2 regions of the Priestia sp. 10L35 genome follow, and region 1 is predicted to be linked to the other one. Evidence: riboswitches for the same ligand, from Rfam matches in the RefSeq annotation. Region 1 holds a riboswitch; the other holds the start of a gene.
What was found. Region 1 has a riboswitch for ZMP and ZTP ahead of AC1DEF_RS07825 (phosphoglycerate dehydrogenase). Riboswitches for the same ligand answer to the same signal wherever they lie in the genome.
Positions count from the first base shown of each region.

Region 2: linked by a shared signal. The riboswitch ahead of AC1DEF_RS19410 (APC family permease) and the one ahead of AC1DEF_RS07825 (phosphoglycerate dehydrogenase) in region 1 are both predicted to bind ZMP and ZTP.

Region 1 is NZ_JBFTKA010000002.1:355,519-361,077, forward strand. Features, by position in the region: gene AC1DEF_RS07820 (hypothetical protein) at 262-714, opposite strand; gene AC1DEF_RS07825 (phosphoglycerate dehydrogenase) at 847-2,046, opposite strand; ZMP/ZTP riboswitch at 2,215-2,293, opposite strand; gene htpG (molecular chaperone HtpG) at 2,504-4,381, shown strand; gene AC1DEF_RS07835 (tubby C-terminal domain-like protein) at 4,438-4,971, opposite strand; gene AC1DEF_RS07840 (DUF817 domain-containing protein) at 5,027-5,559, opposite strand, start outside.
Region 2 is NZ_JBFTKA010000005.1:228,013-233,571, forward strand. Features, by position in the region: gene AC1DEF_RS19405 (DUF5105 domain-containing protein) at 1-361, opposite strand, end outside; gene AC1DEF_RS19410 (APC family permease) at 544-2,139, opposite strand; ZMP/ZTP riboswitch at 2,196-2,274, opposite strand; gene AC1DEF_RS19415 (cupin domain-containing protein) at 2,660-3,259, shown strand; gene AC1DEF_RS19420 (hypothetical protein) at 3,370-3,537, opposite strand; gene AC1DEF_RS19425 (DUF3311 domain-containing protein) at 3,637-3,840, shown strand; gene AC1DEF_RS19430 (sodium:solute symporter family protein) at 3,840-5,339, shown strand; gene AC1DEF_RS19435 (alanine/glycine:cation symporter family protein) at 5,370-5,559, opposite strand, start outside.

The DNA of each region.
Region 1 (5,559 bases):
TTAAATACCATTCAAATGGCTTGTGTAGTTAGAATTATCCTTTTGCTTGCTTTGTTTTTCTTGGGTGATATCCACAATCAAACGAAAAAACGCAAGCTATAAAAAAAGAACTTTGTATGCTGCTGCAAAGTTCTTTTCATAAACACTTACTGTTTGTTAAGAACTGTATGAAATATGAAATAGCTCATACACTTCTTATACAATCGTTAAGACCGATGCTTTTTTAATACTTCTACTATCACTTCTTAAAGTAGTAATCACCTATTCTTTTGTAGTCATAGAATGAAGAATCCTTACCTTTTTTTCACAATATTCAACAATTTCATAACAGGCTGTGAGAATATCATGTTTAGACAGTTCTATTTCATCAAATACAAATTTTGAAAGCTGCTTCTGCAGAACCTCCAGCTTTTTGCTGTCTTCTTCATCGATCCATAGCCCTTCCGTAATACACACATCTGCTAGTTTGTTAATAGATTGAGCCGTCCAGTTTAAGCTGGCTGAAGAAACAGTTTTTGTAAGTAAATCGTTTTTTATAGCTAGAATAACTTGACACACATGGGTATAGGCATCAACTTTCTTTTGGATAAATGCTTTGCGAATCTCTTGTTTGTATTGCTCTTTCGACATCACTATAGCTACGACAGACGTAATGAATGTTCCTGCCAGCGCGATGAGCGACCCTATCAAAATTCCTATCAGTTCTCCGGACAAAACGTTCACCTCTTTAAAGGTATTTCTATATGCTATGAGAATGAAGGAATTGATATGAGGTAAACACCATGTAAAAACAGCCCTAACTTTTCTAAGTTAGGGCTGTAACACTAAAATATGACGGGAACCAAATTAGATAATACGACTTGTAATAATTCCTTCAATTTGACCGATTTTTTCTTCTAGCTCAGGCACAATCTCGTCACTTACTTGATTGTCAATATCGATCATTGTATACGCATATTCACCGCGGCTTCTGTTCACCATATCTGCGATGTTTAAATTGTAGTTTGAGAATACTTGCGTAAGTTGTCCTACCATATTCGGCACATTATGATGGAAAGCAGCTACGCGTTTTTTCCCAGTGTAAGGAAGAGATGCATTCGGGAAATTCACTGAGTTTTTAACGTTTCCTGTTTCTAAGAAATTTTTCACTTGACGTGCTGCCATTACCGCACAGTTTTCTTCTGATTCTTGAGTTGATGCCCCTAGGTGAGGAATTGGCACAACATTTTTCATGTTCAAGACATTTTGATTTGGGAAATCTGTAATGTATCTTCCAACTTTTCCACTTTCAAGAGCAGCTTTCATATCTTCTTCGTTTACAAGCTCACCGCGTGAGAAGTTCAAAATATGAACATCCGGTTTCATGATGCTAAACGTTTCTTTATTGAAAACACCTTTTGTATCGTCCGTTAATGGAACGTGAACCGTAATATAGTCAGATGCTGCAAATAGTTCTTCTAGAGACATTGCACGCTGTACGTTGCGAGACAAATTCCAAGCTGTATTAACAGAAATGAATGGATCAAAACCAATTACGTCCATATCTAAATCAAGCGCATCGTTTGCTACAAGAGCACCAATTGCACCTAAACCAATAACGCCTAACGTTTTACCTTTGATTTCTTTTCCAACAAACTGTTTTTTACCTGCTTCAACTAACTTAGGAATTTGATCACCTTGGCCATCCAATCCTTTTGTCCATTCAACTCCAGCAAATAAGTTACGAGAAGAAGCCATAATTGTAGTTAAAACCATTTCTTTTACTGCGTTTGCATTAGCTCCTGGCGTATTAAATACAACGATACCTTGCTCCGTGCAAGCGTCCACCGGTATATTATTAACCCCTGCTCCAGCTCGTGCAATAGCTTTTAAATTTTGGTCAAATGCCATGCTGTGCATGTTAAAGCTACGCACGACAATCGCATCTGGATTTTCGCTGTCGTTGTCAATTTGATAACCTTCTTGATTAAAAACATTTAGACCTTTTTGTGCAATGTTGTTTAATGTTTTGATTGTTTGTACTTTTTTTAATGTTAATGTGCTCATTTTGTACTCTCCTCTGATTATCATCGTAGTTTTACATGTTTTTACCTTTGGATAAAGGAACTTCATTTTTAATTTTTTAAAAAGTCTGGTTTTTTAGCCTACATATGTGATAACTTCTATATCCTCTCCCCCTAAACAGAAAGAGGTAAGAGATATGTATTAATCCCTTACCTCTGCCCAGGCGAACGGCTACGTCACTATATGCTTCCTCACGGTTATCCGCGTTTCGCCAGTCACATATAGTCTTTGAAATTAAGTATATTCTAGCAAACTCTTTCAGAACGTTCAACCTTTTTTTAAAAGTTTGCTTTTTTCAGTCTAATTTTTAATCTCTTTAGCGAATCTCCTAATATATTGACAAATACCCTAATACATGTTAAATAAGAAGAGTGATTAGCACTCTATCAACTCAAGTGCTAATTGTTTTATAAGCCCTATTTGGAAAGGAGAATTTCTTATGTCAAAAAAAGAATTCAAAGCCGAATCAAAGCGATTATTAGAGATGATGATTAATTCCATCTATTCTCAAAAAGAAGTATTTTTGAGAGAACTTCTATCAAATTCAAGTGATGCAATCGATAAAATTTATTACAAAGCCTTAACAGACGACTCCTTGCGTTTTAACAAAGAAAGCTATTACATAAAAGTAACACCAGATAAAACTAACCGTACCTTAACCATTACGGATACTGGAATTGGCATGACGCAAGAAGAGCTTGAAAGCAGCTTGGGCACAATTGCGCGAAGCGGTTCCCTTGCGTTTAAAAACGAAAATGAAACAAAGGACGGGCACACAATTATCGGCCAATTCGGCGTTGGGTTTTACGCAGCGTTCATGGTGGCAGATGTCGTGACCGTGATTAGTAAAGCGTTAGGCAACGATGAAGCCTATAAATGGGAATCTACTGGTGCTGATGGTTATACAATCGAGCGGTGCGAAAAAGAAACGGTTGGGACTCAAATTATTTTAAAAATTAAAGAAAATACAGAAGATGAAACATATGATGAGTATCTAGAAGATTATCGTTTAAAAGAGATTATTAAAAAGTATTCAGACTTTATCCGCTACCCAATTAAAATGGACATAACGGAAAAACGTCCTAAAGAAGGTTCTGATAACGAGCTAGAAGATTATACAGAAGAGCAAGTTATCAACAGTATGGTACCGATCTGGAAGAAAAATAAAAACGAATTGACTTCAGAAGACTATGAGCAGTTTTATTCAGAAAAGCGCTACGGATTTGATAAACCGCTCACTCACCTTCATATTAATGTGGATGGAACGATTCGCTACAATGCTATTTTATTTATTCCAGAAAATAGTCCGTTTGATTACTACTCAAAAGAATTTGAAAAAGGACTTGAACTCTACTCAAACGGCGTCTTAATTATGAATAAATGTGCAGATCTTCTTCCGGATTACTTTAGCTTTGTAAAAGGTATGGTAGATTCTGAAGATTTATCTCTTAATATTTCACGTGAAATTTTGCAGCAAGACCGACAGCTTCAGCTGATTGCCAAAAACATCGGCAAGAAAATCAAAAATGAATTAAAAAGCTTACTTAAAAACGAACGTGAAAAGTACGAGAAGTTTTATGAATCATTTGGCCGCCAGCTGAAGTACGGTGTTTACAGTGACTTTGGCAGCAACAAAGACGTATTAAAAGACCTGCTTTTATTCTATTCTTCTACAGAGAAAAAGCTCGTAACACTAGACGAATATGTATCGCGCATGCCTGAGGATCAAAAGTATATCTATTATGCATCAGGCGAATCGTACGACCGAATTGAAAAGCTTCCTCAAGCAGAATTGGTTGCAGATAAAGGGTACGAAATTCTGTATTTCACAGAAGATATCGATGAATTTGCGATTAAAATGTTAATGACGTATGAAGAAAAAGAATTTAAATCTGTTTCAAGCAGTGACTTAGGGATTGAATCAGAAGAAGAACAGCTCAATGAGTCTGAGGAAAAAGAGAATAAAGAGCTATTTGACTATATGAAGAAAGCTTTGGCGGGAAAAGTAGGAGATGTCCGCGCGTCTAAACGTTTAAAAACACATCCCGTGTGCTTATCAGCTGATGGTGAAGTAACGATTGAAATGGAGAAAATTTTAAGTGCTATGCCTGACAATCAGCATGTAAAAGCAGAAAAAGTGTTAGAAATTAACGTACATCATGATGTATTCGCTTCTTTAAAAGATGCATTTGAAAATGATAAAGGGAAATTAGACCTTTATACAAATTTATTATATAACCAAGCTCTTCTAATTGAAGGCTTATCTATTAGTGATCCCGTTGAATTCACAAATGATATTTGTAAAATCATGATATAAAAATCAGGCGCAGAATGATTCTGCGCCTGATTATATGTATGGCATAATAAAAGTAGTTATATAGTAAGAAGCGATAAAATGGGTACGGGCAGTTCTTCTGTTACTCTTATTGAGTGTTTGCCTTCTTTAAAATGAAAAAGGTCTGATTTAAACTCTGCGACTTTTTCTCTTTTTTGATTAAAAATACACGCTTCCTCTACAGCTTCATGACTGCTTAACATGTAGACGTTATTTCCCCATCTAATTTCTTGTTTGCCTTCGTTTTTAATTATTCCTTTACCTAATAAATACCCCACTGTTTTTCCATTTTCTTTTATCACCCACCGATGTTTTTCCACGTGATCAATAAGCACCGTTCTTTCTTCCCATTGAACTTGTAAATGTACCTTTAAGCCGCAGGAGAAGATAGGAAACCAAGAAATAGAATCTAAAACAGGAAGTCCATCACGAGTTAAAAAATCAATACTTTTCGTCCACATATTTTTATGCATTCTCTTAAGCTGTCCGACGTTTTCTCCATTTTCATTTGTAACTGCTATGGTCTTCCCCGCTGATTTAAAATAGGGAAGATAAAAAATATATTCTTGCATATAAGCCTCCAAAGGTTCTGCACTTCATATTAACAGCGTGTACATAGTTATGTTTCTATCTTTCATATATTTCGTTTATTTCTTTTAATTTCTTTCTTTGTTTAAATTGGCTTTGATTTTCTTTTAAATGCTTTAGTAAAGCAACAATCAAGAAACTAACAATCACAAGAAGAAGCCAAGAGCTAATTTTACTTATATGAACCATTGTCCACTGCTGCTGTTGATCTGGATACTGCCATGCTCCAAAAAATGTTGCGATATTTTCAGCGATCCAAATGAAAAAGCCAATCAGTACAAAAGACAATACTAAAGGCATGCGATATGTACGTTTGTTAACCGTAAAATATACAAAAGTTCGATAAAAAATAAGTAAAGTAAAAAGTTTTAAAAACCAGCGGAAGTCATAAATAAAATGATGCGTGAAAAAATTAAGGTAAATAGCCATACTTAGTATACTGACAATCCACGTAGAAGGCCAATTCGTAAGCTTTAATTCAAGCCTTCTCCACACTTGGCACATGTAGCTGGCTACACTAGCATACATAAATCCGCTGTACAGCGGAACTCCCCAGACTTTAGTGAAAGCTT
Region 2 (5,559 bases), on a different contig from region 1:
TTAATTTTTTTTGCTTTCCAGCGCCAATCTTGTCAGATGCACTGCTTTCTAGTCCAAGCTCACGACTGTTCACTCCAGTTTTTGGAGACAGCTGTTCATCTCCTTCGTATAAATACACACCGTCATAATCTGATAAAGATATACTGTTTTTGGATACATTTTTCACTTTTAAATCAACTTTCAACAGCCCTTTTTCTTCACTTGTAGCTCCTTCATCACTATCTACTAAAATGTAAGAAGCGCTGTCAATGGATGCTTCAATCGCCTTATTTTTAGCCGAAGTGGATCCTCCCGTTTCCTTAGAACTGTTGCAAGCCGCTAATACTAGCATAAGTACAAAAGCCAAAGCCAAAACATTCATTTTTTTCACAGCTTCCCAATCCCCTTTATTTTGTTTTTTTAGAACTTTATCCCAAATAAAGGTTCCCCCTATATAAATACTTAAACCTTAAAATCTATATTTTTTACAATATTTTGATAAAAACTAAGTCTAAATTCTCCACTGACCTAAATAAAAAAACACGAGCACGGGCTCGTGTTTTTTTATTTAGATTTAAAATTTTCTTGATTGATTTGTTCAGCTTCTTTCATATATCGGTTAGATTTGCCGCTTTTAATTCCCCAGTAATAAAAAGCTAATGATACGCAAGCAATCACTAGCATATCCCATCCGAAAGGCAAAATATTTTTGCCTCCGAATTTTTCGCTTCCTATGTAGGAAATAAAAATCATGCACGCTAAATAGATAAGCATCCAAGCCCCGGTTAAAAATTCTTTTTTAAAGCCCACCCATTTATTTTTCGCTTGGTAATAAAAATAAACAGGCAGGCCAATTGCCATAATAAAGATCACTTCACCTGTAAGCGGCCATCTTGCCCAGTAAAGCGTCAAGGAAGCAAAAACGAAGCCGCATGGCGCAATAACTGATGCCCCTTTTAAATAAAATGGACGGTAAAAGTGTGAAGCCGTTTTTCTTAATGTTATAAGCGCTACAGGACCCATAATATAAGAGATAAGCGTCGCTACTGAGATTACTTCTGCTAAGACACCCCATCCTCTAAATAAAAAGAGAAACAAGAAGCAAGCTGCTAAATTTAGCCACATAGCTGGGCGCGGGACATTGTAAAGTGGATGAAGAGTACCAAATATCTTTGGCAAGTATCCATTTTGCTGCATCCCGTATAACATTCTAGAAGTAGTTGCCGTATATGTAGCACCTGTGCCGGAAGGAGAAACAAATGCGTCTGCGTATAACACAATTGTTAGCCAGTTAATTCCAAGCGCAATCGCTAAATCAGCAAAAGGAGAATTAAAATTCAAGTGATTCCATCCATCAGCAATTGATGACGGACTTACTGCTCCGATAAAGACAATTTGCAATATAATGTATACAATTCCTGCAATAAAAATTGAACCAATTACAGCTATCGGAATCGATTTATTAGGTGATTTTGCTTCTCCTGCCATATTTACAGGACTTTGAAACCCATTAAATGCAAACACAATACCTGATGTTGCCACTGCCGTTAAAACACTGGCCCACCCATAAGGGGCAACCCCATGCTCACTTGAAAAGTTTCCACTATGAAAACCAGCGAAAAATAAAGCCCCTGCCGTTAAACCAGGAATAATTAATTTAACAATCGTAATAAATGAGTTTGCTTTCGCAAAGAGATTTACCGTCCAATAGTTCACAAAAAAGTAAACGAATAATAACAAAGACGCAACTGCCAACCCCTTGGACGTTAAAATTCCATTGTCTACCAATTCATGAGTCCAGCGAGCCCACTTCCACGGCCAAGTACTCATATATTGCACAGATGCAATAGCCTCCACTGTTATCGTTGAAGCGATTGAAATCCAGTTAGCCCAAGCAGCCAAAAAACCAATAAATGATCCGTGTGAATACTGAGGATATTTAACCATCCCCCCTGCTTGTGGAAACATCGCGCCCAGTTCAGCATATGATAGGGCAATGGTCAAAATAACCACCATTCCAATAACCCATGAAAAAATAGCCGCGGGTCCCGCAATTTGAGCTGCTTTCCATGCTCCAAACAGCCACCCTGAACCGATAATCGAACCTATGCCTGTCATGGTTAAAGCAAATGTTCCCATCTTCCTTTGCATATTGCTCATCCAAATCTACTCCTCTTCCCTAGGAAAATAAAAAAAACACTTGCGGAATTCTCTCAAGTGTTTGCCCAGGCGCGCGGCTTATACGCTATATGCTCCCCCATGGTCATCCATGTTGCGCCAGTCACATATAGGAATATATTTTTTATCAGTATATAACATTCATTTCTATTACTCAATACACAAAAATGTTTACATTACTTTTATAAAGATAATAAATTATTCGTAAAATTATGAATAAACCCTCTGAAAATCTCTTTTTAATTACAAAAACAACTAAAATCCTAACTTTTCTTGTTGTTTGATTCTTTTACTCCACGAGCAGATTACCTTCTAAAAATTATATTAATATATAATATTCATTTACATAATAAGAATTAACAGCTATATATCCATAGAATTCTTGCACTAGACCCTTTACTTATATACAATATGAAGAAAAGATACTAAAGTGAACTGCCCACCGCTTAGCTACGCTTGAAGTGGGAGACTTCTTTTAGGAAAACGTTAAAACCTACATATCATGCACTTCGCAACAAATGAAGTACTTCGAGCAAACTTCTCTGTTTACGCAAGCACAAAACAGGGAAAATTACGAAAAAAGATTGTTAGAGGGATGCTTATGAATTATGCAAATGTAAAAGTTCTTTATTTTGATGACGACGGAACCATTCCAAATCACCCTCGTCTTCCAGTTTTGTTGTATGAACACGTATTTATTAGTAAGAAAGAGAAAGTGGAGAGCATTTTTAATTCTCACAACTGGAAAAACAGCTGGGTAGGCGGCATACATGATTTTCACCATTACCACAGTAATTCTCATGAAGCACTAGGTGTAATTAGCGGATCTGCACGTTTAAAACTAGGTGGACATATGGGGGAAAATATCGTGGTGCATGCTGGCGATGTGCTCGTACTTCCTGCAGGAACAGGGCATATGCGTCTGCAGTCAACTGCTGATTTTAAAGTGGTTGGAGCTTATCCAGAGGGCATGGATTACAATTTAAGAACAGGAAAACAAACTGATCGCCCTCACGTATTTGATGAAATTGCACAAGTACCTATTCCTACAACAGATCCTGTTTATGGCGACAAAGGACCACTGACAGAGTGGTGGAACTAGACAAGCACTTATTGTCTAGTTTTTTTATTTGCTCTGTTTTATTCTTTCCATGAATCTCTATTTGAACATACAAATTCTTTTCTTATGATGCAATAGCAATATACTTTATCTCAGCGAAATAATAAAAACTTCCCGGTCAAAACTAAATTTCTTCTTTTCCGTTCTCTTTTTGCTTCAAGAGCAACTTCGCTTAGATTATCCCCCTTTTTTTCCTTCGTAATCATTTCAAATATACTCCCACCATAAGCTCTTTTTTGTTTTTCTAAAAAAATTTCCATAGATTATAACGAAATTTTCAAAAAACTTATTGCTTTACCATGTCAGACTTGCTATCATAGTGAACATTGTTAGATAAATTTTTAGTAGGAGGAGTAAAATTGAACAGAAAATTCATAATTTTTATTTTATTCATCATTCCATTTATTGCTCAATTCGTTTTTTTACCTTTTGTAAATAACATTCATCCAATTATTTTTGGATTACCTCTTTTGCATTTATGGTTATTTTTATGGGTCTTCTTAACGCCTGTGTGTACATTTATCATTTATCGTTTACAAAAATCTTGGGGGGACATTGAATAATGCAAGGAAATTTAACCGCACTTTTAATCACATCAGCAATTGTTCTTGTCGTTATCGCCATTGGTTTTATAGCGGGACGTGACAAATCATCTAGAAGCTCAGTTGAAGAGTGGGCTGTAGGTGGAAGACGTTTTGGAAGCCTGCTCGTCTGGCTTTTAGTAGGAGCAGATTTATATACTGCTTATACATTCCTAGGTCTTACAAGTACAGCTTATCAGGGGGGAAGCATCGCATTTTTTGCTATTCCTTACTCTGTTTTAGCCTTTTTAATTTCATACTTTTTTCTTCCAAAGCTTTGGACTGTTGCTAAAAAGCACAAACTTACTACGCTTGCTGATTATGCCAGAGAACGTTTTAGCAGTAAATTTCTCTCCTCTTTAATTGCTATAGTAGGTGTATTGATGCTCATTCCATATATTGATCTTCAGCTTAGCGGTATTCAAGATACTCTTCGCGTTGCAGGAACTGGCTACATTAACGTAAAAGCAGTCGTTATTCTTTCATTCTTTCTTGTGGCTCTTTATACCTTTTTCAGCGGAATTAAAGGTCCCACATATACGGCAATTATTAAAGATATTTTAGTATGGGCGATTATGTTATTTATGGTTGTTTCTCTGCCAATTATGCATTTTGGAAGCTGGGGCAACATGATCGACAATGTTGCAAAGGATTCACCTCAGCTATTAACGATCCCAACACAAGGACCTAAAGGCATTCCATGGTTTATTACAGCATCACTCGTATCTGCTTTAGCTTTATTCATGTGGGCCCACGCTGCTACAGGTGTTTTCACTGCTAAAAGTGCAGATTCGCTTCGTAAAAATGCTATTTTCTTACCGCTTTACAATATTGTTTTAATTCTAGTCATCTTCTTAGGATTTATTGCTTATCAAGTATTACCTCAAGATACAACGGATCCTAGATTAGCATTATTAACCTTAATTCAATATTCATATGGCGGCATTGGCCAAGGGTTAGCTTATGCAACGATTGCTCTTGCTTCATTAATTCCATGTTCTATCATGGCTATCGGAGCGTCTAACTTATTTGCAAATAATATATTCAGAGATTTAATTAATCCAAATGTACAGGGTAAAACATTAACAATGGTTACTCGTTCTATGGTTTTCGTTGTTATTGGACTGGCACTTTTATTCGGTTTATTATTCCCTCAAGCACTTGTTTCCCTACAGTTACTAGGGGTATCCGGTATGGTACAAATCTTCCCGGCTATCGTTATCAGTCTGTTCTGGAGAAATCAATCGAAAGAAAGTACGATTGCTGGATTAGTAGTAGGGCTGGTTGTGACGTTTACCGTACATGCCACAGGAAATTCATTTGGTCTTTATGAAGGATTCTGGGGATTATTATCTAACTTACTCGTAGTTGTTATTTTAAATCCAATCTTTTCGGCCAAAACAAAAGTAGCAACTAACGGCGTGAAAGAAACATTGTTTTCTAAAGGCACTGCGCAAACTGAATTAAAGAAAAACGCATAAAAAAAGTTCAGCCAATTGGCTGAACTTTTTTTAGATAATATTCTCTTTTTCAGAAGGGGGCGGAGCAGATTCTCTTTCCCAACATTCGATATTTTGATTGTTTTCTAACGCATCTCTATAAAAGACTGGATTTTCCCCTTCCTTTTTTTGCTCAGTATAGTCATGCAAGGCGGAAAATGCCACTTTCGATAATAGAAAAATAGCAATCAAGTTCACGACT